4 regions of the Nocardia sp. NPDC059180 genome follow, and region 4 is predicted to be linked to each of the others. Evidence: riboswitches for the same ligand, from Rfam matches in the RefSeq annotation. Region 4 holds a riboswitch; each other region holds the start of a gene.

Region 1 (7,320 bases), on a different contig from region 4:
TACAGCATGCCTCAGCGTCGTGTTTCGCGCTTCCCCCGAGCGGGTAGCGCTCAGACCTTGTGCGGCTCGCTGGCGCGCAGCATGTCCTCACGCTCGACGACCTTGACCCGCTCACGGCCTTCCGGCTCACCGAGCGCGCGCTCATGGGCGTCGAGGCGGTACCAGCCGTCCCAGGTGGTGAACGGGATGCCCTTGCTCTCGAGGAACTCGAGCACCGCTTCGAGCTCGGGCCGCTCGGCGGGGACGAAGTTCTTGCTGTCGTCGAGCAGGCAGGCCACCGTCTCGTTGGCGTCGCCCTTGGTGTGGCCGATCAGGCCGACCGGGCCGCGCTTGATCCAGCCGGTGACGTAGGTGCCCGGCATGTAGCGGCTCGCGTCGTCGGCGTTCTCGTCGGCAAGGACGCGACCGGCCTCGTTGGGGACAACGCCCGCCTGATCGTCGAACGGCAGGTTGGTGATGTTCTGCGACAGGTAGCCGACCGCGCGGTAGACGGCCTGCACGTCCCAGGTCTTGTATTCGCCGGTGCCCTTGACGTTGCCGGTGCCGTCGAGCTGGGTGCGCTCGGTCTTGAGGCCGACGACCTTGCCGTCCTCACCGAGCACCTCGGCGGGCGACTCGAAGAAGTGCAGGTACAGCTTGTGCGGGCGGTCGCCCTGATCGCGGATGGCCCACTGCTCGAGGGTGTTGGCGACCATGTCGACCTGCTTGGAGTGGCGGCGGGTGGCCTCGGAGCCCTCGTCGTAGTCGATGTCCTCGGGGTCGACGATGACCTCGATGGTCGGCGAATGATCCAGCTCGCGCAGTTCCAGCGGGGTGAACTTGGCCTGCGCCGGGCCGCGACGTCCGAAGACGTGCACCTCGACGGCCTTGTTCTCCTTCAGGCCCTTGTAGACGTTCGGCGGGATCTCGGTCGGCAGCAGTTCATCGCCGGTCTTGGCCAGCACGCGCGCGATATCCAGCGCGACGTTGCCGACGCCGAGCACCGCGACCTTCTCGGCCTCCAGCGGCCAGGTGCGCGGCACATCCGGGTGCCCGTCGTACCAGGAGACGAAGTCGGCGGCGCCGTAGGAGCCGTCCAGGTCGATGCCGGGGATCGGCAGCGCGCGGTCGGCGTTGGCGCCGGTGGAGAAGATCACCGCGTCGTAGAAGACCTTCAGGTCATCGAGGGTGATGTCGGAGCCGTAGTCGATATTGCCGAGCAGGCGCACCTGCGGCTTGTCCAGCACCTTGTGCAGCGCGGTGATGATGCCCTTGATGCGCGGGTGGTCCGGCGCGACGCCGTAGCGGATCAGGCCGAACGGCGCGGGCATCCGCTCGTAGAGGTCGATGGACACGTCCGCATCCGACTTCATCAACGCATCGGCGGCGTAGATACCGGCCGGTCCGGCACCCACGATTGCGATGCGGAGCGGGCGTGCAGCTGCGGTCTGTTCGGTCATCGTTTACGCGCACCTTTATGGTTGAGACAGTAAATGGCGTCCTGTTTAGCTTAGGCTAAGTTGATGCACGGCTGGATTTCACCTGTACGGCACCGGCCGCGATCCCGCCGATTCTATCGGGGGCATGTCCGGCCTACTTCGGGGACCAGGGATCATCGTCATTCATGAGCGATCAGCAGCCGGCCGATTCGAGTGCGGACAAGGGCGGGGAAACGCCGGCCGACGGGCAGGAATCCGACGATTCGACCCGCTCGATGGTGCCGTTCATCGTCGCGGCGGCGATCGCGGCGATCGTGCTCGCCGTCATCGTGATCTCCGAGCTGGTGTCGCCGGTTGAGAAAAATGTCACAGAGGCCGACCGGGTCGCCGCCGCGGTGCGTGATTTCGGCGATGCGAGTTCGCGCTACGGCTTGGTGCCGCCGAAGGAAGCGGCCTGCCCGGACTTCGACCCGAAGCGCTCACCGATGGCGGGCAGGCTGGACGAGGGCGAGACCGGAAAAGCCATAGAAATCACGAAACTCGAAGATATGAAGGTCGAGGGCGACAGCGCGACGGCGACGGTCACCAGCAAGGTCGACGGAGACGAGGCGACCGGAACCTGGCAGCTGCGGCGCGTCGATAACGAGTGGCTGGTCTGTCACTGAGCCCCTGCGCAGGCCCCTGATCGGGGGTTTGACACGACAACCCCTGGCCAGGCAATCTCGTTTCAGGTCATGAGTGCCAGCGCCAAGCCCCGGCTCGCTGGCCGGCAACCCTCCTCCGCGGTGGGGTGCTCCGGGTGACGACCTGGCACGCATCGAAGCCAGATGCGGCAAGTGCGGATTCTCGAGGAAGGTGCCACACATGACTTATGCCGGCGACATCACCCCGAAACAGGCGTGGGAGATATTGCGCGACGATCCACGGGCGGTCCTGGTGGACGTGCGGACCGAGGCCGAATGGAGATTCGTCGGCATCCCGGATACCAGCGCCATTGATCGGCAGACCGTGCTGATCGAATGGGTCGACGGCACCGGTGCGCGTAATACCGAGTTCGCCCAGCAACTGAGCACCGTCCTCGATGGTCGCGATCCGGATGCCCCCGTGGTGTTCCTGTGCCGCTCCGGCCAGCGTTCGGCCCATGCCGCGACTGTCGCGACCAGCACGGGTATCGAGCCCGCATACAACGTCAGCGAGGGCTTCGAAGGCCCGCTCGACGAGTTCGGTCACCGAGGTGTCGCCGGTTGGCGCGCCGACGGCCTGCCCTGGCGGCAGTCGTGATCACCGGCGGCGCGTTCAACCGGCCGCTGCCGGAGGGCGTCGGGCCCGCCACACTCGGTGTGCGCGGCGGAGTGCGGCGTTCGGGATTCGAGGAGACCTCCGAAGCGCTGTATCTGACGTCGGGTTTCGTGTACGAGAGCGCTGAAGCGGCCGAGGCCGCGTTCACTGGCGAGGTCGAGCATTTCGTCTACTCCCGCTACGGCAACCCCACGGTCGCCATGTTCGAGGAGCGGATGCGGCTGCTCGACGGCGCGGAAGCGTGTTTCGCCACCGCGAGTGGTATGGCCGCGGTGTTCACCGCGCTGGGTGCGCTGCTCGGCGCGGGTGACCGGCTGGTCGCCGCGCGCAGCCTGTTCGGCTCCTGTTTCGTGGTGTGCAACGAGATCCTGCCGCGCTGGGGTGTGGAGACGGTCTTTGTCGACGGTGAAGACCTCGACCAGTGGGAGCAGGCGCTGTCGGTGCCGACCACGGCCGTGTTCTTCGAGACGCCCGCCAACCCGATGCAGACTCTGGTGGACGTGCGCCGGGTGAGCGAGATGGCGCATGCCGCGGGCGCGAAGGTGGTGCTGGACAACGTCTTCGCGACGCCGCTGTTGCAGCGCGGCTTCGAACTCGGTGCCGATGTGGTGGTGTACTCCGGTACCAAGCACATCGACGGACAAGGCCGGGTACTCGGCGGTGCGATCCTCGGCGCCGAGGACTACATCGGCGGTCCGGTCAAGAACCTGATGCGCCACACCGGTCCGGCGCTGAGTCCGTTCAACGCGTGGACGTTGCTCAAGGGCCTGGAGACCATGCCGTTGCGGGTGCGCCATTCGACCGAATCGGCCCTGCGGATCGCACGTTTCCTGGAGGGCAATGATTCGGTGAGCTGGGTGAAGTACCCGTTCCTGGATTCGCATCCGCAATACGACCTGGCGGCGAGTCAGATGAGCGGCGGCGGCACCGTGGTCACCTTCGAGCTGAAGGCGCCCGAGCACGAGGCGAAGAAGCGTGCCTTCGAGGTGCTGAACCGGCTGCGCATCGTCGACCTGTCCAACAATCTCGGCGACGCCAAGACCCTGATCACTCATCCGGCTACCACCACCCATCGCGCGATGGGTCCGGAGGGGCGCGCCACCATCGGCCTGACCGACGGTGTCGTGCGTATTTCGGTGGGGCTCGAGGATGTGGAGGATCTGCTCGGCGATCTGGAGCATGCGCTGAGCTGAGTTCATATGCTGCGGAAAGGCCGGTGCCCGGTGATGGCACCGGCCTTTTTCGGCTTCCAGTATTGACAGTATGCTGTCAAATATGACAGCATACTGTCATGACCATGAAAACAGTTCACGTAGCCGCCTACGATCTGCTGGCCGATTGGGAGGTCGGCGCGGCGATCGCGCACATCAACCACAATGTGAATCTCCAGCGTGAGCCCGGTAGTTTCCAGGTCCGCACGGTCGGCCCGTCGGCCGAAGCGGTCACCACCATGGGTGGGATGCGCGTCGTGCCGGAGATGGCACTGGCCGATCTCGACCCGGCCGACAGTGCGCTGCTGATCCTGCCCGGCTCGGCGCTTTGGGACGAGGGTGGACTCGGCGAGTTCGCTGCCGCCGCACGACGATTCCTCGATGCGGGCGTTCCTGTAGCGGCCATCTGTGGCGCGACCGCAGGCTTGGCTCGGGAAGGGCTGCTCGACGACCGCAAGCACACCAGCGGGGCGGCCGAATACCTCGCCTACAGCGGATACGCCGGTGGGGACAGCTATGTCGAGGAGGCCGCGGTGACCGGCGGTGATCTGATCACCGCGGGCCCGACCGCGCCGTGGGAGTTCGCCCGAGAGATCTTCGCCAAGCTCGACCTGTACGAACCGCACATCCTCGACGCCTGGTACCGACTGTTCGCCAAGAGCGACGCGTCGGCATTCCCGGTGCTGGTCGAGCAGGAGGCCAAGGCGGCAGCTTCGTGACCGTCGAGCCCACCGCATCGCGCGCCGATCAGAGTCTTTTCAGCACCGCCGCGATCACCGTGTTCCGACTGAACGGCCAATTCCTTTCCATTGCCGAGGAATTGGCCGCTCCGGCGGGGCTGACCGCCGCCTGGTGGCAGGTGCTCGGCGCTGTTCTGCGTGAACCGCTGCCGGTGGCAGGCATCGCCCGCGAGATGGGCATCACCCGCCAGAGCGTGCAGCGGATCGCGGATCTGCTGGTCGGCAAGGGGCTGGCCGAATATCGCCCCAACCCCGCCCATCGTCGCGCCAAACTCGTCGCGGTCACCGAATCCGGCCGTGAAGCCGTTGCTCGTATCAACCCCCAGCATGCGGTGATGGCGCAGCGCCTGGCCGACGAGCTCGGTGACGACTTCGCGCCGACAGTTGCCGCGCTGACCCGCCTGACCGAAGCGCTCGACCGGGTCACGGCGGCGTAGTCGCCGAGGTCAGCGGCGTGCCGTGAAATCTATCTGCCGGTGGGCGTTGGAGAGCGCGGTGACTACGCAGGTGCCGACTGGTCCGGTGCGGTCGTAGAGGGTGGCGGTACCGATGGAGATGCCTGCGGCGGCGATGGTGTTGTCGGCGCGCAGGCCGATTTCGTGGCCGATCGGCAGGCGCGAGAGGGTGAGGGTCATATCGGTGTTGATGTAGCCCGCGCCGTCGGAACCCCAGTGGCACACATGGTTGGTGGTGTCGCCGAGGAATGCGGCGCGCTGGAAGGGGGAGATGGGTTCGCCTGCGACGAGCGGCGGCAGGCTGTGCCAGGAGATCTTGCGGTCGGCGTTCTGGTTCGCGGCGACGTCATGGGACCAGTCGCGGTCGCCGCTCTTGAATAATCCGGGTGCGCCGTCCGGGGAGAGGATTTGCTCCGGTACCGGCAGATCGGAGGGCGCGCTCCACACCTGGCCCGGCGGTTCGGAGCCGGTGGTCAGGAACACCGCGGTCGCGCGGGTGCGGACCTCGCCTTCCTGCACGATGGTGGCGTCGGCGACGGTGATCCGCTTGCCCTCACGGACGATTTCGCTGCGCACCTCGATCGGCGCGTTCAGGACGGGGCGAAAGAGGTCGGCCGTCATCCGTGCCGGGACGAACCCGGCCGGGCAATGCGTCTCCAATTGCCGGGCCAGCAGGCCGCAGACACCGGTGCCGCCCAGCTGCGTCGGCGCCCATCGGCTCACCGCATGCTTCTCCGGTACGAGCAGATCCCCGTCTGTGGTGAAGAAACTGACCATCGCCGTCGGCACCCTTCGCGCGTTTTTCCGGATACGCGAAACGTAACACGTTCTATTTTACTGCCGGCTCAGTCCGCGAACGGCGTTGCCGTGCGGCCGATCAGGTCGGCGACCGAATCCACGACGAGGGTAGGCCGATAAGGGAACTGCTCGACGGACGCGCGGGTGGAGATGCCCGTTGTGACCAGCACTGTCCGCATACCGGCTTCCATGCCCGAGATGACGTCGGTGTCCATCCGGTCGCCGATCATGACGCTGGTCCGGGAATGCGCGCCGATCCGCCGCAAGGCCGACCGCATCATCAGCGGGTTGGGTTTGCCCACGTAGTACGGTTCGCGGCCGGTCGCGCGGGTGATCAGGGCGGCGACCGAACCAGTCGCGGGCAGCACGCCGTCGCGGGACGGGCCGGTGGCGTCGGGGTTGGTGGCGATGAACCTGGCACCACGTTCGACCAAGCGGATCGCGGTGGTGATCGCCTCGAACGAATAGGTGCGGGTCTCACCCAGAACCACGTAGTCCGGGTCGCTGTCGGTGAGCACGTAGCCGATCTCGTGCAGCGCGGTGGTCAGACCGGATTCGCCGACCACATAGGCGGTGCCCTGCGGACGTTGATCGTTGAGGAAGGTTGCCGTGGCCAGCGCGGAGGTCCAGATCGCCGACTCGGGGATGTCGAGACCGCTGTGGCGCAGGCGGGCCTGCAGATCGCGCGGGGTGCGGATGGAGTTGTTGGTGAGGACCAGGAACGGGATCTCCTTGTCCCGCAGTTCGGCGAGGAACTCGTCGGCGCCGGGAACCAGGTGGTCCTCGTGCACGAGCACGCCGTCCATATCGGTGAGGTAGGAAAGGATCCGATCGTCTGGGGAGGTCACCGGCCAATTGTCCGCTATCGCCGCCACATGGGGCGCTCTGGGCGACACGCCACGCTGATGGTTATGGTCGAAGTGACGAATGTGCGGTGACCCCGCACGAAGCGACAGGAGTGGCGCAGGTGGCGGATCTCAAACTCGGGTACAAGGCGTCGGCGGAACAGTTCGGGCCTCGGGAGCTGGTCGAGCTTGCGGTGCTGGCCGAGGAACACGGCCTCGACAGCGCGACGGTCAGCGACCATTTCCAGCCGTGGCGGCACAAGGGCGGGCACGCGCCGTTCTCACTGGCGTGGATGGCCGCGGCCGGTGAGCGGACCGAGCGCATCCTGCTCGGAACCTCCGTGCTCACGCCGACCTACCGCTACAACCCCGCGGTGATCGCGCAGGCGTTCGCCACCATGGGCTGTCTGTATCCGGACCGGGTGATGCTCGGTGTCGGCACCGGCGAGGCGCTCAACGAGATCGCGACCGGCTACACCGGCGAATGGCCGGAATTCAAGGAGCGTTTCGCGCGGCTGCGCGAGTCGGTCGAGCTCATGCGGGCGCTGTGGACC
Region 2 (7,320 bases), on a different contig from region 4:
ACGGCATGCGAGCACCCTCGCCGAACTCGGCACCGTGAACTATCTCGGCGCCGACGCCGGCCTGGCCGGACTGCACGATATGGCCGTGCTGGCCGGGATGTACGGCCTGTTCGGCGGCTTCTTCCAGGCGGTGGCCATGGTAGACAGCGAGGGCGTCGGCGCCACCACGTTCACCGCCGACTACCTGATCCCGTGGCTGCGCTCGCTGCTGGATCTGCTGCCGACGCTGGCTGCTGAGATCGACTCACGGGAGTTCCCGGTGAACTTCTCCGACCTCGCCGCCAACCGCGTCGGACTCGACAATATCCGCACCGCCGCACACAACCAGGGCGTCTCCAGCGAGCTCATCGACCCGCTGCAACGCCTGTTCGACAAGCAGACCGAGCTGGGTCACGGTGCGGAGAGCTTCACCACCGCGGTCTCCGGTCTGCTCACCTCCGGGCGCCCGGTCGGCGTTCGCTGACACCCCCGGAAACACCTCGGGCACCCCGCATGATGTGCGGGGTGCCCGTGTATCCAGCCGGACCCTTGTCCGCCGGCCGCGGCGCCTCGGTAGGGGCGCCTCACGGCCGGCAGCGGTCCTGCCGAGGCAGATCAGCTCAGCGGATCAGCTCAGCGGGTGGCGCGTGCCAGATTGGCATCCAGCGCGGCCAAGAACTCTTCGGTGCTCAGGTAGCCCTGGTCACCGCCGACGAGCAGCGCGAGGTCCTTGGTCATCTGACCGCCCTCGACGGTCTTGATGACGACGTCCTCGAGGGTCTGCGCGAAACCGATCACCTCGGGGGTGTTGTCCAGCTTGCCGCGGTGCTCGAGGCCGCGGGTCCAGGCGAAGATCGACGCGATCGGGTTGGTCGAGGTCGGCTTGCCCTGCTGGTGCTGACGGTAATGCCGGGTGACCGTGCCGTGCGCGGCCTCGGCCTCACAGGTCTGGCCGTCCGGGGTCAGCAGCACCGAGGTCATCAGGCCCAGCGAACCGAAGCCCTGCGCCACGGTGTCGGACTGCACGTCGCCGTCGTAGTTCTTGCAGGCCCAGACGTAGCCGCCCTCCCACTTCATGGAGGAGGCGACCATGTCGTCGATCAGGCGGTGCTCGTAGGTCAGGCCCGCCGCCTCGAACTGGCTCTTGAACTCGGCCTCGAAGACCTCCTGGAAGGTGTCCTTGAACATGCCGTCATAGGCCTTCAGGATGGTGTTCTTGGTCGACATGTAGACCGGGTAGTTCTGCTGCAGGCCGTAGTTGAACGATGCCCGCGCGAAGTCCTCGATCGACTTCTTGAAGTTGTACATACCCATGACGACGCCGCCGTCTTCGGGCATCTTCACGACCTCGTGCACGATCGGCTCGCTGCCGTCTTCCGGGGTGAAGGTCAGCGTGACGGTGCCGCCCTGGAACACCTTGAAGTCGGTGGCGCGGTACTGGTCACCGAAGGCGTGACGGCCGATGATGATCGGCTTGGTCCAGCCAGGTACCAGGCGCGGAACGTTGGAGATGATGATCGGCGCGCGGAAGATCGTGCCGCCGAGAATGTTGCGGATAGTGCCGTTGGGCGAGCGCCACATCTTCTTGAGGCCGAACTCTTCGACACGGGCCTCATCGGGGGTGATGGTCGCGCATTTCACGCCGACGCCGTGCTTCTTGATGGCGTTCGCAGCGTCGACAGTGACCTGGTCGTCGGTCTTGTCGCGGTACTCGATGCCGAGGTCGTAGTACTCGAGGTTCACATCGAGGTACGGGTGGATCAGCTTGTCCTTGATGAACTGCCAGATGATCCGGGTCATCTCGTCGCCGTCGAGTTCTACGACGGTGCCTTCAACCTTGATCTTGGACATGGATCTTCGTGTCCTCCTAGGATGGTGCCCTTATTGCACGGCCAGGCGAACACGCTTGTGAGCGGACCCCAGCTGTTCAACAGACAACGTATACGCCTCGTGTTGTCCGCGAGACGTCTGGTGCAAACAAGACGAGCGTACTGCTGCTGGCGACCTCACTGTGCGGGTAGGTCAGGGTGTGAGCCGGATTACGGTTCGCCGTCGATTCCACCGCAGCTCACCCGCCGCCGATCCCGAGCATGGGAAGCCGGGGTTCGGGCCGTGAGGGCCCGCCGGTTACGATGGCGGTCAGGTCATGAGAGCCAGTGCCAAGCCCCGGCTAGCTGGACGGCAACCCTCCTGCAGCGGTGGGGTGCTCCGGGTGAGGACCGGGCTCCCGAGAGCCGGGAGCAAGCGCGCACGTAGGAGGTCACCGAGATGTGTTGTTGTTGTTTGTCGCTCGCGCACAGATAACCCAGTAATCCCGGCGAACAACCTTTGGAGCATGCCTTGACCGACGCCACCGTGCCCGATCCGACCGCAGCCTGGTCCTTCGAGACCAAGCAGATCCATGCCGGTCAGGCCCCGTGCGAGAGCACCGGCGCCCGCGCGTTGCCGATCTACCAGACCACCTCCTATGCCTTCCGCGATACCGATCACGCGGCGGCACTGTTCGGGCTCGCGGAGCCCGGCAACATCTACACCCGCATCATGAACCCCACCCAGGACGTGGTGGAGCAGCGAATCGCCGCCCTGGAAGGTGGTGTCGCGGCGCTGCTGGTGGCCTCCGGACAGGCGGCCGAGACCTACGCGATCCTGAACCTGGCCGGCGCGGGTGATCACATCGTGTCCAGCCAGCACCTCTATGGCGGCACCTACAACCTTTTCCGCTACACGCTGCCCAAGCTGGGTATCGAGGTTTCCTTCGTCGACGATCCGGATGATCTGGAGCAGTGGAAGGCCGCGGTCCGGCCCAACACCAAGGCCTTCTTCGGCGAGACCGTCGCCAACCCGAGCAGCGTGGTGTTCGATATTCCCGGTATCTCCGCGGTCGCGCATGCGGCGGGTGTGCCGTTGATCGTGGACAACACCGTCGCCACCCCCTACCTGATCCAGCCCCTGACCCACGGCGCCGACATCGTCGTCCACTCCGCCACCAAATACCTCGGCGGCCACGGTGCCGCCGTGGCCGGCGTCATCATCGACGGCGGCACCTTCGACTGGACCATCACCGACGCCAACGGACAGTCACGGTTCCCCGGGTTCACCACCCCCGACCCCAGCTACCACGGCGCCGTCTTCGCCGACCTCGGCGCACCCGCCTACGCCTTGAAAGCCCGCGTCCAACTGCTACGCGACCTCGGCTCCGCAGTCTCACCCTTCAACGCCTTCCTCATCGCCCAAGGCATCGAAACCCTCAGCCTGCGCATCGAACGCCACGTCACCAACGCCCTCGCCGTCGCCGAATACCTGACTGGGCACCCCGACGTCGAATCCGTCGCCTACGCCGGACTACCCACCTCCCCCTGGTACGAACGCGGCACACAACTCGCCCCCAAAGGCGTCGGCGCCATCGTGTCCTTCGAACTACGCGGCGGCATCGACGCAGGCAAGAAATTCGTCGACGCCCTCACCCTGCACTCCCACGTCGCCAACATCGGCGACGTCCGCTCCCTCGTCATCCACCCCGCCTCCACCACCCACTCCCAACTCACACCAGACGAGCAGCTCGCCGCCGGCGTCACCCCCGGCCTCATCCGCCTCGCCGTCGGCATCGAAGGCATCCACGACATCCTCACCGACCTCCACGCAGGATTCACGGCGGCGGCGACGTGACCGTGAGTGCCGACCGCAGGACCGCCCGTGTGACGGCGGCCGAGTTGCCGCCGCCGGACGGGCGGCTCGGCACCATCGCCGTCGGGGATATCGCGCTGGAGAACGGCGAGATCGTCCCCGATGTGCACCTGGCCGTGCAGCGCTGGGGTGAGCTGTCACCCGAGCTGGACAATGTGGTGCTGGTGGAGCATGCCCTGACCGGCGACTCTCATGTGGTCGGCCACCCCGACGACATTCATCCGCAGCCAGGCTGGTGGGACGGCATGGTCGGTCCCGGCGCTCCGCTGGACACCGACGAGTGGTGCGTCGTGGCGATCAATGTGCTCGGCGGCTGCAAAGGCAGCACCGGGCCGTCCTCGGCAGCACCCGATGGGAAGCCGTGGGGTTCTCGGTTCCCGGAGATCTCCATCCGTGACCAGGTGACCGCCGAAGCCGTGCTGCTCGACCTGCTCGGCGTCGAACGCCTGGCCGCCGTGGTCGGTGGGTCGATGGGCGGCATGCGGGTCCTGGAGTGGATGGTCGGCGCCCCCGAACGAGTCTCGGCGGCGCTGGTGCTCGCGGTGGGTGCACGCGCCACCGCCGACCAGATCGGCACCCAGACCACCCAGATCGCCGCTATTCAGGCCGATCCGCACTGGCAGGGCGGCGACTACCACGACACCGGCCGCATCCCGACCGCAGGCATGGGGATCGCGCGGCGCATCGCCCATCTGAGCTACCGCACCGAAGGCGAACTCGATCATCGCTTCGAGAACAACGCCCAGGGCGATGAGGATCCGTGGCGCGGCGGGCGATACGCGGTGCAGAGCTACCTCGAGTATCAGGCCGAAAAGCTGTGCAAGCGTTTCGATCCGGCCACCTACGTGCTGCTGAGCGAGGCCATGAACCGGCACGATGTCGGTCGCGGTCGCGGCGGTATCGCAGCGGCGCTGGCGGCCACGCCGGTGCCGTGCGTGGTCGGCGGCGTCGACTCCGACCGGTTGTACCCGCTCTACACCCAGCAGGAGCTGGCCGACGGGCTGCCCGGCTGTCAGGGCCTCGAGGTCGTGCACTCCCGCGACGGACACGACGGCTTCCTCACCGAGGCGGCTGCGGTGTCCAAGCTGCTGATCCAGACCATGAACCTGGCCCGCAACGCGCGATAGGTTCGCGGATTCGCGGCCAGGTCGGCAATGCCGCAGGCCACCTGTACCTCCGGCAGGTCGCGGCCGCAGCCCTCGCTCTACTACACGGCCGGGCTCACCCGAATCACCCCCACGACCGGCGCGCCGCTATCCCTAGCTGACGCCGAGGGTATTGATGGTGGCCGCGATGAACACGATCGAGCTGCCGAGCAGCGCGAGCGCGCCGACGTCGAACGGTTTGCTGCGCACCGCGAGCAAGCCGACCCGCGCCGTCGGCAGGCACAGCCGGAAGGTAGCCGCGAGCAGAGTGGCGCCGCCGAAGAACAGCGCACCGCGGCGCCAGCGTTCCGAGGCCACGAACACGATCGCCACCAGAATGACCAGCGCCACGATCACCATCGGCAGGTGACAGCGAAAGAACTGCGTAGCCCAACTGTCGCCGGGCCGTCGTTCGGCGGTCGGTGTGTCGGCATCGGTCACGGCTTCGATTGTTGCAGACCTGCCGGACCGCGCGAGCGCTGGACAGCGCAACACCTTTCGATCGCCGCTACCTGCCCCTACGCGACCACCGCGACACCCTCGACCTCGATCAGATGCTCGGGCGTGAACAACGCCGCCACACCGACCAACGTGACCGCGGTTTCCGGGAACTCGTAGTACTCCCGCGCCGCCGCGCCACCGGCCCCGAGCGCCTCGAACTTCGACGGATCCCAATCCACCACGTAGAACCGGACGCTGACCAGGTCGGCCGCGGTCCCGCCCGCCGCCTCCAGCGCCTTCCCGAGATTGATCAACGCCTGCGCCGTCTGCCCGGCCAGCCCCTCGGCTACCACGCCCGTTTCGTCTACTCCGACCTGCCCGGAGAGATGGATGATCGTGCTTCCCTTGGAAGCCGTCGCGTGCGCGAAGCCTGGTGCGGGAGGCTGTGCGCCCGCCGGATTATGTGATGTGCTCCCCATGCCGCGGACTGTATCCCGCCCTACCGACACATTCGCGGCGTGCGGCACCGCCCTACCGATGACCCGGATGATCAGCCCGCACGGCACCCGCACAGAATGGTGGGCGTGTTCCGACTGATGTTCCATGAGCCGTGCATTCCGCCGAATACCGGGAATGCGATTCGGCTGGCGGCGGGGACGGGGTGTGAGCTGCATTTGATCGAGCCGTTGGGGTTCGATCTGTCCGAGCCGAAGTTGCGGCGGGCCGGGTTGGACTATCACGACCTGGCGTCGGTGACGGTGCATCCGGATCTGGCGGCGGCATGGGAGGCGATCCGGCCGGAGCGGGTGTTCGCGTTCACCACGCAGGCGAGCACGCGGTTCACCGATGTGGAATATCGCGCAGGCGATGTGCTGCTGTTCGGCACCGAGCCGACCGGGCTGCCCGAGGAGGTGCTCGCCGACCCGCACATCACCGAGCTGGTGCGGATCCCGATGCTGCCGGGGCGGCGGTCGATGAACCTGTCCAATTCGGCCGCGGTCGCCGTCTACGAGGCGTGGCGACAGCATGGATTTCCCGACGCGGTGTGAGGTTCAGTCGTCGATCTCGAAACGCTTGAAACGCGACGTCGCGCCCGCGACGAGGCGGACTGCGCTCTTCGGCACGCCGTAATGCGTGGCGAGCAGCTCGATCGCGGCCTTGTTGGCCTTGCCCTCCACTGCGGGTGCGCGGACGTAGAGCTGCACGGTGCCGTCGTCCAGGGTTTCGACGAGCGGGCCCTTACGGCTGTTCGGTTTTATCGTCGCCCGAACCGTCGTCGGCACTCGATTCTCCTGTTGCGGCAGTAGCTTTCCCGGTCGTGCCGACATCTGCGGCGCCGGACTGCGCGGTTGAGTTCGCAGTGGTAGAGGCGCCGGGCGACGCAGCGACCTGCGCGCGCCGTGGCCTACGCACCAGCCACACGATCACCCACACGACCGCACCGATCACCGCGACAAAGCCGAGCCACGGCACCGCCTTGCCGAGGAAGACGACCGCATCCTTCAACCAGTCGACCAGCGAGTTCCAGCCGGAGACGATGCCGTCCCAGAAGTTGGTCGGCCCATCGTCGGAATCGGTATGGGTGCTGGAGATCTCGATGGTCAGTGTGGACAGCGCGATCTGATCGTCGAGCAGCCGTTTCTGCGCGGTGAGGCTGTCGAGATCGGCCTGACGGCTCGACAGCGCCTGCTCGGCGGCGAGCAGGTCGGCGGTATTGGTGGCTTCGGCCATGAGGACCCGCAGCCGGTCGACCGAGGCCTGCAGGGCGCTGATGCGCGCGTCGAGGTCCTGCCACTGCATGGTCACGTCATCGCGGTTGGTACTCACCTCGGTGACCTCACCGATATCGCCGAGACCGGCGATGAAGGCGTCGGTGTGCTCGGCGGGGATCCGGACGGTGAGCCGGGCGCTGGGATCGCTGTCACCGGTGCCGGGACGTTCGGTGCGGCTGTCGACGCGGCCCTGCAGCGCGGTCACCTCAGCCGTCACCTTGCCCGCCGCATCGATCGGGTCGGCGGAGGTGATCTCGACCTGGCCGGTGATCACTTCCTTGCGGTCCGCGTTCGTCGCG
Region 3 (7,320 bases), on a different contig from region 4:
CCCGAATTCGACCGCGGCCAGCGCGAGCACCGGGGGATAGGAGTTGGGCAGGATATGCCGAACCAGCACCGTGTACCACCGCACCCCCGATGCGCGCGCGGCCTCCACGTAGGCCGCCCGGCGCACCCGCAGCACCTCCGAGCGCATCACCCTGGCGAAATTCGCGATGAGCGACACCCCCACGGCGATGGCCACATTGCGGGTGCCGAAGCCGAGCGCGGTCACCAACGCCAGCGACAGCAGCAGCGCCGGAATCGACAGCAGCACATCGACGATCCGCATGGTGACCGTGTCGACGACACCGCCGAGCGCGCCCGCGAGCAGCCCGAGCAGAGTGCCGGCGATCAGCGCGATCGCGACCGCCGACAGGGTCGCGGTGAGTGAGAGCCCGGCGCCGTGCACCATCCGCGTGTACAGGTCGCGGCCGATATTGTCGGTGCCGAACCAGTGCTCGGAGCTCGGCGGCTGGAACTTCTGCGCCGGAACACCGGCCAGCGGGTCACCGCCGGCGAAGACCGAGGGTGCCAGCGCCCAGCCGATCGCCAGCGCGATCACCGCAACGGCGGGGATCAGTGCGATATTGCGGCGCAGCCAGGTCCATGCCCGCGAGCGCCTACGCACCTGTGCCGACTGGTCGTCGACGGGAGTACTTATCGCCGGTTCACGTTCGAGCAGTTCGAGCGCCATCGGTCACCTCCCGGCGCCAGTACGCGAGGATTCCGCGCCGATCAGTGGTTGCCGCCGTTGCGCGCGACCGGCCCTCGATCCGCGGGTCCAGCACCGGATACAGCAGATCGACGACCAGGTTGACCGTGACGAACGCCAGCGCACTGACCAGCACGATGCCCTGCACCACCGGAATGTCCTGGGCCAGTACCGAGGTCTGGGTGAGCCTGCCGAGCCCCGGCCGTGCGAATACCGTCTCCACGACCACCGAACCGGCGAGCATATTGCCCACCAGCACACCGGCGATGGTGAAGGCGGGCACGCTCGCCAACCGCGCCACATGCCGCCGCTGCACCCACCAGCGCGAGGCGCCCTTGGCCAGTGCGACCTCGGTGAATGGTTGCCGCCACGTCGATTCCAGCCCCGCGGCGAGCACCTGCGCGATCACCGCGCCGATCGGAATCGCGAGCGTCACCGCGGGTAGCGCGATCCCGCCGAACGCAGGCACCAGCTGCCAGCGGAAGGAGAACAGCTGCAACAGGATCAGTGCGGTCCAGAACGTCGGCATCGACACCCCGATCGGCGGCAGCGCGGCCAATACCCCGCGCAGCCAGGGCGTGCGGGTATAGGTCGCGGCGAACGCCAGCGCGGTTCCGCCGACAGCCGCGAACAGCAGGGCCAGTCCGGTCAGAGCGAGGGTCGACGGCAGCGCGTCCACGATCGCCTCGCTCACCGGCTGTCCGGTGGCGATGGATCGGCCGAAATCGCCGCGCACCGCATGCGACAGCGAGCTCAGGTACTGCTCCCACAGCGGTTGATCCAGCCCGTATCTGGCCCGCATGCCGGCGAGGGCGGCCGCGTCGACCGGAGTACCTCCACCGCCGCCGTCGGCCGCGATGGCCACCGGATCGGCGGGCAACAGGTACAGCACGACGAAGGAGATGGTGAACGCCGCCCACAGCACCCACACCGCGGAAACCGCCCGCAGCAGTACATATCTGGCCATGATCAGCGTCCACTCAGCCAGGCGTCGTAGAACTGCAGCCGCGCCGACGCTTCGAACTTCAGGTCCTGCACCGCCGCACCGGCGCCGATTGCCTGCGACAGCTCGACAGTCGGGATCCACAGACCTGCATCGAGTACCTGCTGCTGGGCTTGCTGGATCAATGCCTTTCGTGTTTCTGAGTCGACCGCGCCCAGCTGCGCGGTGAGCACATCGTCGAGTGCCGGGATCGGTGCGCGGGCATTGAGGTTGCGGCCGTCGAGACCGAAGCCGGTGCGCAGGATATCGCCGTCGGCGCGGGTGCTGTTGTAGTAGAGCGCGTCGAAATCCTTGCTGCTCTGGCGTGCGGTGTATTCCGCGTTGGACACCAGATCGAGCGTCAGATCGATGCCCACCGTGCGCAGCTGCTGCTGGATCAGCTCGAGGATCGCCTGATTACCGGCGAACACCTGGCTGAACGTCACTGCGAAACCCAGGCGCTGCCCGTCCTTCACCCGGATACCGTCGTCACCGCGCACCCAGCCCGCACGGTCGAGGGCCGCGCGCGTGGCGTCGGGATCGAAACCGATGCGCTGTGAAAGATCCAGATAGCCGGGCGTTCTGGACGCCAGTGCGCTGGTCGCAGGCCGGAACTGCGGTCCGAGCACGGTATCGACCAGCTCCTGTCGATCGATCGCGGTCAGCAGTGCTTGCCGCACCGCGGGATCGCGCAGCGGGCCGCGGGTCACATTCGGCTGGAATCCGAACGGAATCCCCGGATTGGCGGTGCTGAGCACCCGGCCGCCGGTCGCCTCGATCTGTGGTGCGTCCTGCGGCAGTGCGTCGCTGGTCGCGTCGAGCTGATCCGAAGACAACGAACCCGTCCGCACACCCGACTCGGGGACAACGGTGAACTCGATGCGGTCCAGATACGCCTCGCCCTGATGGCCGAACACCGCCGAGCCCCACCCGTAGCCGGGGCGCTTCACCAGCGTGGCGGACACGTCCTGGCGGTAGTCGGCATAGCTGAACGGCCCCGACCCGACCGTGGCCGCGCCGGCGCACCGATCCTCCGCGGACCGCGCGGTCGTGGCGTCGGCGAGGATGCCCAGCTGCGGGGTCGAGGACGCCTGCAGGAACTGGGCGTTCGGGGCGCTGAACTCCACTCGCGCCGTCAACGGGTCGACCGCGGTCGTACCGACGTAGCCGGTCAGGTAGCTGGTGCCGAGCGGTGCCTTGGCCGCGCCGAGCGTCCGCACGATCGAGTCGAAGGTCTTGCGCACCGAGTCCGCGGTCAGTGGCGTCCCGTCGCTGAAACTCACCCCGTCGGCGAGGTGGAAGGTGAACACCTTCGCATCCGGGCTCACCTCCCAGCCGGTGGCCAGCCATGGCTTCAGCTCACCGGTTTCCGGATCCTGATCGGTCAGCGAATCAACCACCTGCCGGGCCACGTAAATCGTCTGATTGGTGCTCGCCTGCGCCGGATCCGCGCAGGTCGGCGCCACCGAAAGCCCGTAGCGCAGAATTCCGCCCGGTTGTGGCGGCCCGGCCGCGGCGTCCGGTGCCGAAGTACCGGATCCGCAGCCGGCGAGTGTGGTGGCGGCGAGCAGCGCGCCGGTCAACGCGGCGACCCGGGGTCGAGATCGGGTCACCTGTGCGCTCCGTTCGTAGTTGCGGCCTTGTCGGCGTCTTTCATCTGTGCCTCCATCGGTCCCGGCGGAAGCACCCGCACCCGGTGACCGGGGGGTTGCTGCGACGTCGACGAGCCAGGTCTCTCGGTCGCTCTGGATGGTCTCGCCGGACCGGACGCGGTGCGGTATCCGATCGGGCCGAATCATCATGCGTCGCAGGGAAACCGCAGCACAATGGTAGTAATCAGGGTGAGTTCAGCTCTTGTCCCGCGCACCCGGCGCGCGCCGCAAGTGACACGGTCGGATCCGAGGTAACGTGCCGGACGCGGTCACGGGAATATCGTGAATGTCCGCCTGTGTCGACGGCCTGACCTGCGTGTCCTCGCCGCCGTCTTCGGCACCATTCGGAGCGGCGACCGCTCCTGTCTCTGCCGACAGTGGAATTACCGAGGTGCCGTGAGCGAACCGGGGTCGGTGCGACCGAAAGCCGGCTCCCGGGCGTATCGCATTACGGCGCGATCCGCCGACCCTTCCACGCGAGCGCACCGCGACGTAGGGCGCGGCGGGACCTGGCCCATAGGTACAGGTACATAGCCACCGAGCACGGATGTGCCAGTGCTGCGGTGATGTCGTCGCGGTGCGGTGCCGCACCGGTTTCGAGGGCGCGAGCCGCGAGGCGTCCAGCGACGGCCGCGGCATAGCCGAGCAGGCCCGCGCGTCGGATGTCTCCACGTCCGGCAATGGCAGCCAGCGGCGGCAGCCAATAGACCAGGGCGGCAATGGCTCCCACCGTGAGCCCGCCGGCTGCCGACCCGCCGTATGCGGACCAGAGCCACCGTGTGTAGCCGGCCTCGAGCTCGGCGGCGTCGTGGTACATGCGGGTGCTCGCCAATGGTCCGGCCGCCACCACGGCGGTCCGCATGCCCTTTCGGCGCAACGTCCTGGCGATATCGAGGTCCTCGGTGACACTGCCCGACACCGCCGTGTGACCGCCGATGGTCCGGTAGGACTCGGCGTCGAAGACCAGGAACTGCCCGCATGCCACCGCCATCGACGGCCGGGTTCCCCGGTCGGCCACCGACACCGGCAACGTCGTGGCCCATGACCAGCACAGCAGCGGCTGCACCAGGTGTTCGGCGGGCGAGGCCGCGAGCTGTCGCGGCCAGGGCGACACCAGAGCCGCCTGACCCGCCCGCAGTTCATTCACTGCCGCAGCGATCGCGGCGGGGGCCAGCCGCACATCTGCATCCACGAACACCAACACCGCAGCATCGGCCGCAGCTGCCAGCCGGGCACACGCGGCCGCTTTACCAGTCCAGCCCGGTTCGGGTTCGTCGGCGCAGCGCAGCACCGTGATTCGCGGATCGTCACCGGCAGCCCGTTTTGCCGCTTGGTAGGTGCCATCCGTAGAACCGTCGTCCAGAATCAGCACCCGCAGCCCGGGCACCCCCGTCTGCTCACGCAGATCGGCGATCAGCTCAGGCAGCTGCCGCGCCTCGTTCCGGGCCGGGACACAGACTGCAACGGACTCGTCCACAGACGGACCCGGAATCAGGCGGCGCATCGTCATCAGGTTCCATACCGCGACAGCGCATCCGGCCACCGCGATTCCCGAACCCGCGCGAACCGCGGTCGTCGTCCCCGATCTCACCTACTGCGAACTTCGCGCCACCAACGCCCGATATCGAAGTTGGGGGCCGGGGCATTCGGTGGGGCCGGGTTGCGGTTGACGTAGGCGAGGGCTGCGACGACGGCAGCGACGGCGAGGGTGATACCACCGACGATGCCCGCCCAGCCCGCGAAGGACCGGGTGTTGGGGTCGGCGTAGCTGACCTCGGCGCGCATATTCGTCACATCACCCGGCGGCAGCTTCCACGACACCACCGAATCGCCTTCGCGGGTGCCGTTGGTCTTGGCGATCCTGGCCGGGAACGCGATGCTGAACTGCACGTCCGAGCCGTGCGGCGGCACCGATTTCAAATCCACCCTGCCGTTGAGGCTGACCAGGTCACCGGTGCGCTGGAACTGCAACTGGAACATGCCCTGAGTCTGTTCGGACAGCTGACCGAGCTGCTGCACCTCACCGAAGGACAGGTCGTCGAAGAAAACCTGGCTGCCGGTGTAGCCGTCCTGGCTGTAGGGCTCGACCCGCATCTTCGTGGCCAGCGAATCGGGCGCCTTCAACTGCGGGCCCTTGTCCTCGGGGTTGGCCGGGATCACCGCGGCCACGATGCGTCCGGACACCCGGTCGTTGGACGACACACCCATCGACGCCTGCACCCGCAGGCATCCGGCCAGCACCGGCACCAGCAGGGCCGCCAGCAGCACGGCCGCCGTCACCCGGATCCCGGGGCGGGGCGAACGTGGCGCGGTGACCGGAGTGTCGGGCATCGTGGTGTCGGGACTCGGCTGCACGGGTGACATCGTGCCAGGCGCGCGGTCCGCGATGCACGCGACACCGCGGATCGGCACCGTAGTCGCTGGTGGCAGCAACTAGCGGCGCGACGCCACGGCTTCGTCGTGGCTGCGATGAGCCCGTCGCAGCAAGTCCATCAGCTCGTCCTCCTGCCGGATCCGGCGGCGATACTTCTCCGGCAGCGCCCGTAGCCGCTGCTCTTCACTGCGCAGCAGCCCGAACACGCGATCACGTTCGGCCTGGTCGGTGGTGTAGCCGAGGTCGAGGTATTCGGTGGCGTGCCTGCGTGCGTTGGCCACGGCCTGCTGGGCGCGCCCGCGCGGGCTGACCACCGATGCGACGACCGTGACCACCAGAACGCCGAGGATCACCAGCAGCGACGCGCCCGTGCTGATCTCGCCGACGTGCACCGGGTCGCCATTGTTGATGAACGGCAGATTGTTCTCGTGCAGGGCGTGCAGGATCAGCTTGACGCCGATGAAGCCGAGAATGGCGGCCAGCCCGTACGACAGGTAGATGAGCCGATCGAGCAGCCCGTCGATCAAGAAATACAGCTGCCGCAACCCCATCAGGGAGAACGCGGTCACGGTGAACACCACGTACACGTTCTGGGTGAGGCCGAAGATAGCGGGAATGGAGTCGAGCGCGAACATCACATCGGTGCCGCCGATCGCCACCATCACCAGCAGCATCGGGGTCAGCATGCGTTTGCCATCGCGCACGGTGAACAGTTTGTCGCCGTCGTAGTCGGGGGTGGTCCGGAACCATGCCTTGGCCACCCGGATCACGATGTTGTCCGCCGACCGGCCCTCGGTTTCCGACGGCGCGAGCATATTCCCCGCGGTGACGAGCAGCAGGACACCGAAGATATAGAAGACCCAGGCGAAGGCATTGATCAGGGAGGCGCCGAGGAAAATGAATCCGGTCCGCGCCAGCAGCGAGAACACGATCCCGACCAGCAGCACCTTCTGCTGATACTCCCGCGGCACCCGGAAACTACCGATGATGACGAGGAATACGAACAGGTTGTCCACCGACAACGCTTTTTCGGTGACATAGCCGGCGAAATACTCGGTGCCCATGGACACTCCGCCGAAAATCAGCACGCCGAGACCGAACAGCACCGCGATCCCCACATACAGCGCCGACCAGATCGCCGCTTCCCGCAGTGTGGGGGTGTGCGCCCGGCGCACATGGAAGAAATAGTCGAACAGCAACAGCGCGATGATGACGGCGACGGTGGGGATCCATACCGCGGCGGATACCTGCATCTTCCCTCCGGATCGTTGACGACGAAGCCGATCGGGCGTCGGGGCTGCGCGTGTCCGTCACGATCGGGCCCTGCGCGCGATGGCGCGGCCGGGCCTGGCCGTTCATACAGCCGACGGGTCCGAACCTACTCGATCCTGGCCGCGACGTGGGCGAACCCGACCGGAACCGCTCGACGTCATGCGGTGTTCGACCGCACCGTGCTGACCCCGCGAACCAGCCGGACCAGCAGCGGAACTCCGAGCAGCGCCATGCCCGCGGCGCCGTACCAGGCCGAGGCGGGCAGATCCAGGAACACCGCATGGGCCAGCGCCGACCCGAGCCAGGTCCACAGGAAGACGGCGACCGGCACCGCG
Region 4 (7,320 bases):
TGGTCTGGCTGGCCTTGGTCTGTTTGCGCAGCAGGGTGCCGTTGGCGAGGGCGTAGTAGGGCGTATCGGTGGTGATCGAAATGCGGTAGCTGGACTTGGAACTCGGGTGATCGTCACAGGGGAACCAGGAGGCGGCGCCGTTGGGCTGGCTGGCCACCAGCGCGCCGTCGGTGAGTTCCTCCCAGCCGACCTCGCCCCACGGACCACGCACCGGCCGCGGCGTCCCCGAATACTGCACGGTCACCGCGAGCAGGCCACCGGCCGGAATCCGCTGCTGCGGGGTGACGACGAGTTTGCCGTGCTGGTGGGTGTACTTGGCGACCTTGCCGCCGTTGACCAACACCTTCGACACCGACAGCGCCTGCGACAGATCGAAGGCGAAGCGCGGCCGCACCTCGGTGGTGACCGCGGTGATCTCGGCGCGGCCCGCCAGCCGGTTGGCGGCGACCTTGTAGGTCAGCTCGAGTTCGTACCGCGAGACCCGGTAGCCCCGGTTTCCGTTCTGCGGCAGGTACTCGTCGATGGGAGCGTCGTAGAACTTGCCTCCCATCAGCCGGCGGCTCCCGGGTCGGTGGCGGCGGTCCACGGCGCGATCGGATTACCCCACCACCGCGTCGACGGCGGGACGGTATCGCCGCGCATCACCAGCGAGGCCGGTCCGATGGTCGCGCCCGCGCCGATGGTGGCGGCGGGCAATGCGACGCAGTGCGGTCCGAGCGTGGCGCCCGCGCCGAGGGTGACGGTATCCATGGACATGATCCGATCGTGGAACAGATGGGTCTGCACCACGCAGCCACGTTCCACGGTCGCGCCGTCACCGAGCGTCACCAAATCCGCCTCCGGTAGCCAATAGGACTCGCACCATACCCCGCGACCGATTCGGGCACCGAGACCACGCAGCCACAGATTCAGTACCGGAGTACCCGTGGCGGCGCGTGCGAACCACGGCGCGGCGACGGTCTCGACGAAGCTGTCGGAGACCTCGTTACGCCAGACGAACGAACTCCACAGTGGATGCTCCTCCGCGCCGATCCTGCCGATCAGCAACCATTTCGCCGTCACCGCGCTCGCACACGCCACCGCCCCCGCGACCATCAGCACCAAACCGGAGAGCAGCGCGGCCGCCGGATAGCCGATTGTTTGTGCCAGCCAGGCCAGAGCGAACAGCACACCGAGGCCGATCGCGAAGGTCACGAGTACCGGCAGCAGGCGGCAGGTCTCGACGACGCCGCGGAACACGCGCAGCCGCAGTGGCGGATCGAAAGTGCGCTCGGTATCGGCGGTTTCGGTGGCGCGCCGCAGCCGCACGGGCGGACTTCCCAACCAGGACGAGCCCGCCTTGGCTTTACTCGGCGCTGCCGACAGCACCGCGACCAGGCCGTTCTTCGGTACGCGGCGGCCCGGCGCTGTCATACCCGAGTTGCCGAGGAAGGCGCGTTTGCCGACCTTGGCTTCGCCGATGCGCAGCCAGCCGCCGCCGAGTTCGTAGCCGGCGATCATGGTGTCGTCGGCCAGGAACGCGCCGTCGGCGACGGTGGTGAACTTCGGCAGCAGCAGTACTGTCGACGCTTCGACACGCTTGCCGATCTTGGCGCCGAGCAGCCGCAACCAGACCGGCGTCAGCAGGCTGGCGTAGAGCGGGAACAGGAAGTTGCGGGCACCGTCGAGCAGGCGTTCGGTGGCCCACACCTGCCAGCCGACCCGGCTGCGCACCGGGTGATAGCCCTCGGTCAGGCCGATGCTGAGCACCCGCACCGCGACCACCGTTGCCACCGCGTAGACCAGCAGACTCAGCAGGGTCGCCACCGGCAGCATGAGCAGTCCGCGGCCGAGCGCGCCCGCGATGGTGGTGGTGTCACGGATCCACCAGACGATGAGCGCGCCACCGGCGGCCAGACCGAAGATCGGCATCGCGGCCAGCCCCATCGAGCTGAGCGCGAACGCCATCACCCAATGCGCCGCCCGCTTCGGGGTGTCGGCCGGCCAGCGGTGCCTGGCCTTGCCGACCTTCACCGCGGGCGAACCCGCCCATTCCTGGTCCGGCTTGACCTTCCCGGCGACCGCCGATCCCGGGGCGATCTCGGCGCCGCGGCCGATCTTGGTGCCCGGCAGCAGGATCGAGCGTGCACCGACGACCGCGCCGCGACCGATCGCGATCGGCCCGATATGGACGACGTCGCCGTCGATCCAATACCCCGACAGATCTACCTCGGGTTCGACACTGCATCCGTCACCGAGTTCGAGCATGCCGGTCACCGGCGGCAGGGTGTGCAGGTCGACGCCCTTGCCGATCTTCGCGCCGAGCGCCCGTGCGAACGGCACCATCCACGGTGCGCCGGAGAGGTTTTCGGCGCCGCTGGCCTCCGACAGCCGCACCGCCGCCCACAACCGCAGATGCACCGAGCCGCCGCGCGGATAGCTGCCGGGTTGGACGCCGCGCAGCAGCAGCCGGGCGCCTGCGACACAGATGCTCATGCGGCCGAGTGGGGTGATGAACACGACGAACAGCAGCAGCGTCCACCACCACGACAGCTGCGGCAGCCAGGGCAGCGCTCCCGCCCAGCTCGCGATATTGCCCGCGATGGCGAGCCAGGTCAGCCATTGCAGGCCGGTCAGGGTGGTCAACGGGAGGGTGGCCAGCACCTGCGCGCATTGCGCCGCCAGCGGGGTCGGGCGGACGGTGCGTTCGATGACGGCGGCCGCGGGTGCGGTGTCGTCCAGCAGTTCGGCCAGCGCGCCGAGACGCGGATGGTCGTACAGATCGGCGACCGCGATCCTCGGATATCGTTCCCGCAATGCGGTCACCAAATGGGCCGCCGACAGCGATCCGCCGCCCAGATCGAAGAAATCGGCGTCGGCGCCGGTGATCTCGGCGCCGAGAATCGAACTCCACAGTTCCGCCACCCAGGCGGCTGTCCCGGTGAGCCCGTGGTCCACATTCTCGTCGGTGCCCGCGACCGGCCAGGGCAGTGCGTCGCGATCGACCTTGCCCGAGGTGCGGGTGGGCAGTTCGGGCACCACGACCAGGCGCGGGACCAGCGGCGCGGGCAGCTGTTCGGCGAGCAGCGTGCGGGCGGTCTTCACGTCGTAGTCGGGTGCGGTTCCGGTGAGGTAGCCGACCAGGATCTGATTGCCCGCAGTGGTGGTGCGCACCGCGGCGGCCGCACCGCTCACACCGGGCAGATGTTGCAGGGCATTGTCGAGTTCGCCGAGTTCGATGCGACGGCCACCCACCTTGACCTGGTCGTCGGCGCGGCCGATGAAGACGAGTCCTGCACTGTCGTTGCGCACCAGATCGCCACTGCGGTAGGCGCGTTCCCAGCCGAGCGAGGCGAGCGGCGCGTACTTCTCGGCGTCCTTGGCCGGATCGAGGTAGCGGGCCAGGCCGACACCGCCGATCACCAGTTCGCCGGAGTCGCCCTCGCCGACCGGATTACCGGCGGCATCGACGACGGCCAGATCCCAGCCGTCCAGCGGCAACCCGATGCGTACGGGCCACTTTCCGTCCAGCAGTGCCGAACACGCGACGACCGTGGTTTCGGTGGGGCCGTAGGTGTTCCACACCTCTCGCTCGGACTCCGCGTCACCTGCCAGGCGTTCGGCGAGTTCGGGCGGCACGGCCTCGCCACCGAAGATGAGCAGCCGCACCGGTTCCAGAGCCTCGGCGGGCCAGGTCGCCGCCAGCGTCGGCACCGTGGAGACCACGCTGATCTCATGCCGTACCAACCACGGACCCAGATCGGCACCGGTGCGCACCAATGCGCGCGGCGCTGGAACGAGGCAGCCGCCGTGCCGCCAGGCCAACCACATCTCCTCGCAGGAGGCGTCGAAGGCGACCGAGAGTCCGGCCAGCACACGGTCACCGGGGCCGATCGGGGCGTCCCGCAGGAAAAGCCGAGCCTCGGCGTCGACGAGCGCGGCGGCGTTGCGATGGGTCACCGCAACACCTTTCGGGGTTCCGGTGGAGCCGGAGGTGAAGATGATCCACGCGTCATCGGTGGGGGAGGGCTGCGCCGGGCCATCGGTTTGCTCGGCGGATGCTGGGATCGGCTGCGCGTGCTCGGTCGGCTCGATACCCGCGGCGGTCACGATCGCGGTGACCCGAGCCTCGCCGAAAACCAGGCGGGCTCGCTCATCCGGGTCGTCGGCGTCGACCGGGACATAGGCCGCACCCGCGTGCAGCACAGCAAGAATCGTGACGTAGAGCTCACGGGTACCCGAGGGCATCCGCACACCGACCCGGTCGCCGCGGCGCACACCGGCCGCGGCGAGGCGTTCGACCGTGACCGCGATCTCGGCCAGCAGTTCGGTGTAGGTGAGCGCGGTGTCGCCGTCGTCGATGGCCGGTGCGTCCGGATGGGCGCGCGCGGTGTCAGCGAGGATGTCGACCAGTGTTCGCGCAGGTGGGGCGAGGGTTGAGCGTCGCAGCGGATCGAGCTCCTCGACCGAACCATCGGTGTCGATCTGCGGCTGGAGCATCACGTCCGGCCCACCTTCCTCAGCACTGTCCGGCAGTAACCATGTTCGGCGGTACGGCCTCACCAACTAATTCTCGAAGACGGTTGTTTCATACGAGGGTTACCAATGGGCAAACGGCGAATGCCCTGGTGACCAGTTGTCCACGGTACCCGCAGCGGCGACCGGGTTGACAGCAGCGGGGCCGGTCTGTCAGCCTCGGATCAGGTCATGAGTGCCAGCGTCAAGCCCCGGCTAGCTGGTCGGCAACCCTCCTCCGCGGTGGGGTGCTCCGGGTGACGACCGGGCCGACGCCCGACCGGGCGCGGCAAGCGCGGACTCGATGAAACTCCCCTTTTCGCGGGTCCCTCAGCCGACGGGATGACGTGATGACTGCTGTGTTCGATCAGACCTGTGCCCCCCTCGCCCGGGTCTCCGGAGACGACCTCCATGTCCCCCTGGTACAGGGCGGGACCTGCACGTACGCCAATTTCGACTATGCCGCGAGCGCACCGGCGCTGGCTCAGGTCACCGACCGGGTGCAGCGTTTGCTGCCCTACTACGCCAGCGTGCACCGCGGCGCGGGCTACGCCTCGCGGATCTCCACCGAATGCTATGAGGCCGCCCGTGGTTCGGTCGCCCGCTTTCTCGACGCGACCGACGACCAGGTTGTGGTCTTCACCCGCAACACCACCGACTCGCTGAACCTGTTGGCCGCCTGCGTGCCCGGCGACACCGTGGTGCTCGATGTCGAACATCACGCCAATTTCCTGCCCTGGGAACGGCGTGGGCGGCGGGTGGTGACCGCGGCGGATACGGTCGACGAGACGGTCCGCCGTGTGGTAGCCGAACTCTGTGCGAAACCGGCTGCGCTGCTTGCCATCACCGGCGCCTCCAATGTGACCGGCGAGGTCCTGCCACTGGCGCGGCTGGCCGAGATCGCCCATCAGTGTGGTGCCCGTATCCTCGTCGACGCCGCGCAACTGGCGCCGCACCGTCGAATCAGCCTGCGCGAGTGCGGCATCGACTACCTGGCCTTCTCCGGGCACAAGCTGTACGCGCCGTTCGGTTCCGGAGTGCTCGTCGGCAACCGGGATTGGCTCGACGCGGCGCCGCCGTACCTGGCCGGAGGCGGTGCGGTGCGTGAGGTACGGGTCGACGGCACCGAGTGGGCGCCCGCGCCGCAGCGACACGAGGCCGGATCGCCCAATGTGCTCGGCGTCGCGGCGTTGGCGGCGGCCTGCGATGCGCTGGCCGACATCGACGCCGACCGGGCGATCGCACATGAACGGCTGCTGGCCGAGCGGCTGCGGGACGGTCTGTGTGCCATCCCCGGCGTGCGGTTGCCGCGCATCTGGTCCGACAGCCCCGACACCGTCGGCATCGTCGCCTTCACGCTGGACGGTTTCGCGCCCGGCGAGGTGGCCGCCTATCTGTCCGCCGAACACGGCATCGGCGTGCGCGACGGCCGCTTCTGCGCGCACCCACTGCTGGCTCGTCTCGGGCTCGACGGTGCGCTGCGCGCGAGTATCGGATTGGGCACCAGCTCTACGGACGTGGACCGGCTGATCTCGGCGATCGCCGCGCTTGTCCACGACGGCCCGTCATGGAATTACACCCGCACTGACGGCCTGTGGAATCCGAGCCCGGAAACCAGGCCGTTCACCGGCGTCGATGGTGACGGAGCGACTCCCTGCCTCATCGGCTGACCGCGGAATACCCTGTCATCGCGGCCGGGAGTTCGTCAGTCCTCGTCGAGCGGAGTGGGCCGGTAGTAGCGGCCGTTGTGGTACAGCAACGGCGCCGCCGCCGGCTTCTCCTCCGTGGCGTCGTGCACGCGAGTCACCCGGCCGACGACGAAGGTGTGGTCGCCGATCGGAATGCGCTGTTCGACGGTGGTGCGCAGCCAGATCGGCGTGCCGTGCAGCACCGGCTCGCCGGTATCGAGTGTGGTCCACAGCGATCGGTCGGTGAACCGCTCCGCGGCACTGCGGGCGAAGCGCTGGGCGATGTGGCGCTGATGTTCACCGAGGAAATGGATCACCACCGAATCCGCTTCGCTCATCGCCTCCAGGCTCGACGAGGTGTGCGCGATATTGAACGACACCAGCGGCGGTTCCAGCGATAACGACGCGAACGAGGTCGCGGTGAATCCGACCGGCCCCTTCGGTGAACACAGCGTCACCACCGTCACCCCCGACGGATAGTGGCGCATGGACGCGCGGTACTGCTCCGCGGTGATCCCGCTCAGATCATCGGGCACCCGCAGTCCCGCCTCCGCCCCCGTGGCTGTCGGTTCTGAATGCGCGTCGGTCACTGTGTTGATTTTGCCGCTCCTTCGTCGCGGCGTGTTCGCGGCCCCGGGGAGGCTCGCGTTTCCGCGACCACTGCTTGCCTTCGGCGTACGCAGCGGCCACGGAAACGCGAGCCGGGCCGCGAACCGGGCTCCTCGAGGTCGCCCGTCCAGGCTGTACCTGGTGGTTGCGCAGCGCGGCATCGCGCGGCCCGATCAATCGACGTCGATCGGAAGACCGGCCGTGATACGCACCAGTTCTCGAAATGTGGTGCGGAACACCGCATCCGGATGTCCGCCCGCGGCCCACAGTTCGCGATGGCGGGCCAGGGCGGTGTCGACCCAGGTGGGGATATTGGTGGGATGGCCGACGGGGGCGACGGCGTCGAGGGGATGGCCGGTGACTTCGAGTACGAGATCGTCGGGGGCCGGGGTGAGGGTGCCTTCCATGCGTTCGCCGGTGCGATCGAGGTCGACCTCGTGTTCGCCGGAGACGAGCAGCAGGACCGGATCGTCGTCGAGCAGGAACAGGCGGGCTTCGGCGATGGCGCCGATATCGACGCCGAGGGCTC

Evidence for each region. Region 4 has a riboswitch for S-adenosylmethionine ahead of ACFXNW_RS03475 (aminotransferase class V-fold PLP-dependent enzyme). Riboswitches for the same ligand answer to the same signal wherever they lie in the genome.
Region 1: linked by a shared signal. The riboswitch ahead of ACFXNW_RS27930 (rhodanese-like domain-containing protein) and the one ahead of ACFXNW_RS03475 (aminotransferase class V-fold PLP-dependent enzyme) in region 4 are both predicted to bind S-adenosylmethionine.
Region 2: linked by a shared signal. The riboswitch ahead of ACFXNW_RS25245 (bifunctional o-acetylhomoserine/o-acetylserine sulfhydrylase) and the one ahead of ACFXNW_RS03475 (aminotransferase class V-fold PLP-dependent enzyme) in region 4 are both predicted to bind S-adenosylmethionine.
Region 3: linked by a shared signal. The riboswitch ahead of ACFXNW_RS13220 (ABC transporter substrate-binding protein) and the one ahead of ACFXNW_RS03475 (aminotransferase class V-fold PLP-dependent enzyme) in region 4 are both predicted to bind S-adenosylmethionine.

What each region holds. Positions count from the first base shown of each region.
Region 1 is NZ_JBHZBU010000011.1:166,692-174,011, reverse strand. Features, by position in the region: gene ACFXNW_RS27940 (FAD-dependent oxidoreductase) at 51-1,439, opposite strand; gene ACFXNW_RS27935 (hypothetical protein) at 1,604-2,083, shown strand; SAM riboswitch class IV at 2,149-2,263, shown strand; gene ACFXNW_RS27930 (rhodanese-like domain-containing protein) at 2,283-2,699, shown strand; gene ACFXNW_RS27925 (O-succinylhomoserine sulfhydrylase) at 2,696-3,910, shown strand; gene ACFXNW_RS27920 (DJ-1/PfpI family protein) at 4,015-4,647, shown strand; gene ACFXNW_RS27915 (MarR family winged helix-turn-helix transcriptional regulator) at 4,644-5,105, shown strand; gene ACFXNW_RS27910 (thioesterase family protein) at 5,115-5,900, opposite strand; gene ACFXNW_RS27905 (HAD-IIA family hydrolase) at 5,969-6,727, opposite strand; gene fgd (glucose-6-phosphate dehydrogenase (coenzyme-F420)) at 6,889-7,320, shown strand, end outside.
Region 2 is NZ_JBHZBU010000009.1:158,899-166,218, forward strand. Features, by position in the region: gene ACFXNW_RS25235 (NAD(P)-dependent oxidoreductase) at 1-463, shown strand, start outside; gene ACFXNW_RS25240 (NADP-dependent isocitrate dehydrogenase) at 613-1,830, opposite strand; SAM riboswitch class IV at 2,122-2,232, shown strand; gene ACFXNW_RS25245 (bifunctional o-acetylhomoserine/o-acetylserine sulfhydrylase) at 2,320-3,645, shown strand; gene ACFXNW_RS25250 (homoserine O-acetyltransferase) at 3,642-4,790, shown strand; gene ACFXNW_RS25255 (DUF3017 domain-containing protein) at 4,923-5,168, opposite strand; gene ACFXNW_RS25260 (RidA family protein) at 5,327-5,728, opposite strand; gene ACFXNW_RS25265 (tRNA (cytidine(34)-2'-O)-methyltransferase) at 5,834-6,298, shown strand; gene ACFXNW_RS25270 (DUF167 domain-containing protein) at 6,302-6,532, opposite strand; gene ACFXNW_RS25275 (DUF4349 domain-containing protein) at 6,489-7,320, opposite strand, start outside.
Region 3 is NZ_JBHZBU010000003.1:603,967-611,286, reverse strand. Features, by position in the region: gene ACFXNW_RS13230 (ABC transporter permease) at 1-687, opposite strand, end outside; gene ACFXNW_RS13225 (ABC transporter permease) at 662-1,672, opposite strand; gene ACFXNW_RS13220 (ABC transporter substrate-binding protein) at 1,675-3,300, opposite strand; SAM riboswitch class I at 3,350-3,443, opposite strand; gene ACFXNW_RS13215 (glycosyltransferase) at 3,788-4,849, opposite strand; gene ACFXNW_RS13210 (LppM family (lipo)protein) at 4,927-5,670, opposite strand; gene ACFXNW_RS13205 (TerC family protein) at 5,773-6,966, opposite strand; gene ACFXNW_RS13200 (carotenoid biosynthesis protein) at 7,143-7,320, opposite strand, start outside.
Region 4 is NZ_JBHZBU010000001.1:744,936-752,255, forward strand. Features, by position in the region: gene ACFXNW_RS03465 (M1 family metallopeptidase) at 1-550, opposite strand, end outside; gene ACFXNW_RS03470 (Pls/PosA family non-ribosomal peptide synthetase) at 550-4,479, opposite strand; SAM riboswitch class IV at 4,683-4,796, shown strand; gene ACFXNW_RS03475 (aminotransferase class V-fold PLP-dependent enzyme) at 4,845-6,164, shown strand; gene ACFXNW_RS03480 (flavin reductase family protein) at 6,200-6,670, opposite strand; gene ACFXNW_RS03485 (YbaK/EbsC family protein) at 6,965-7,320, opposite strand, start outside.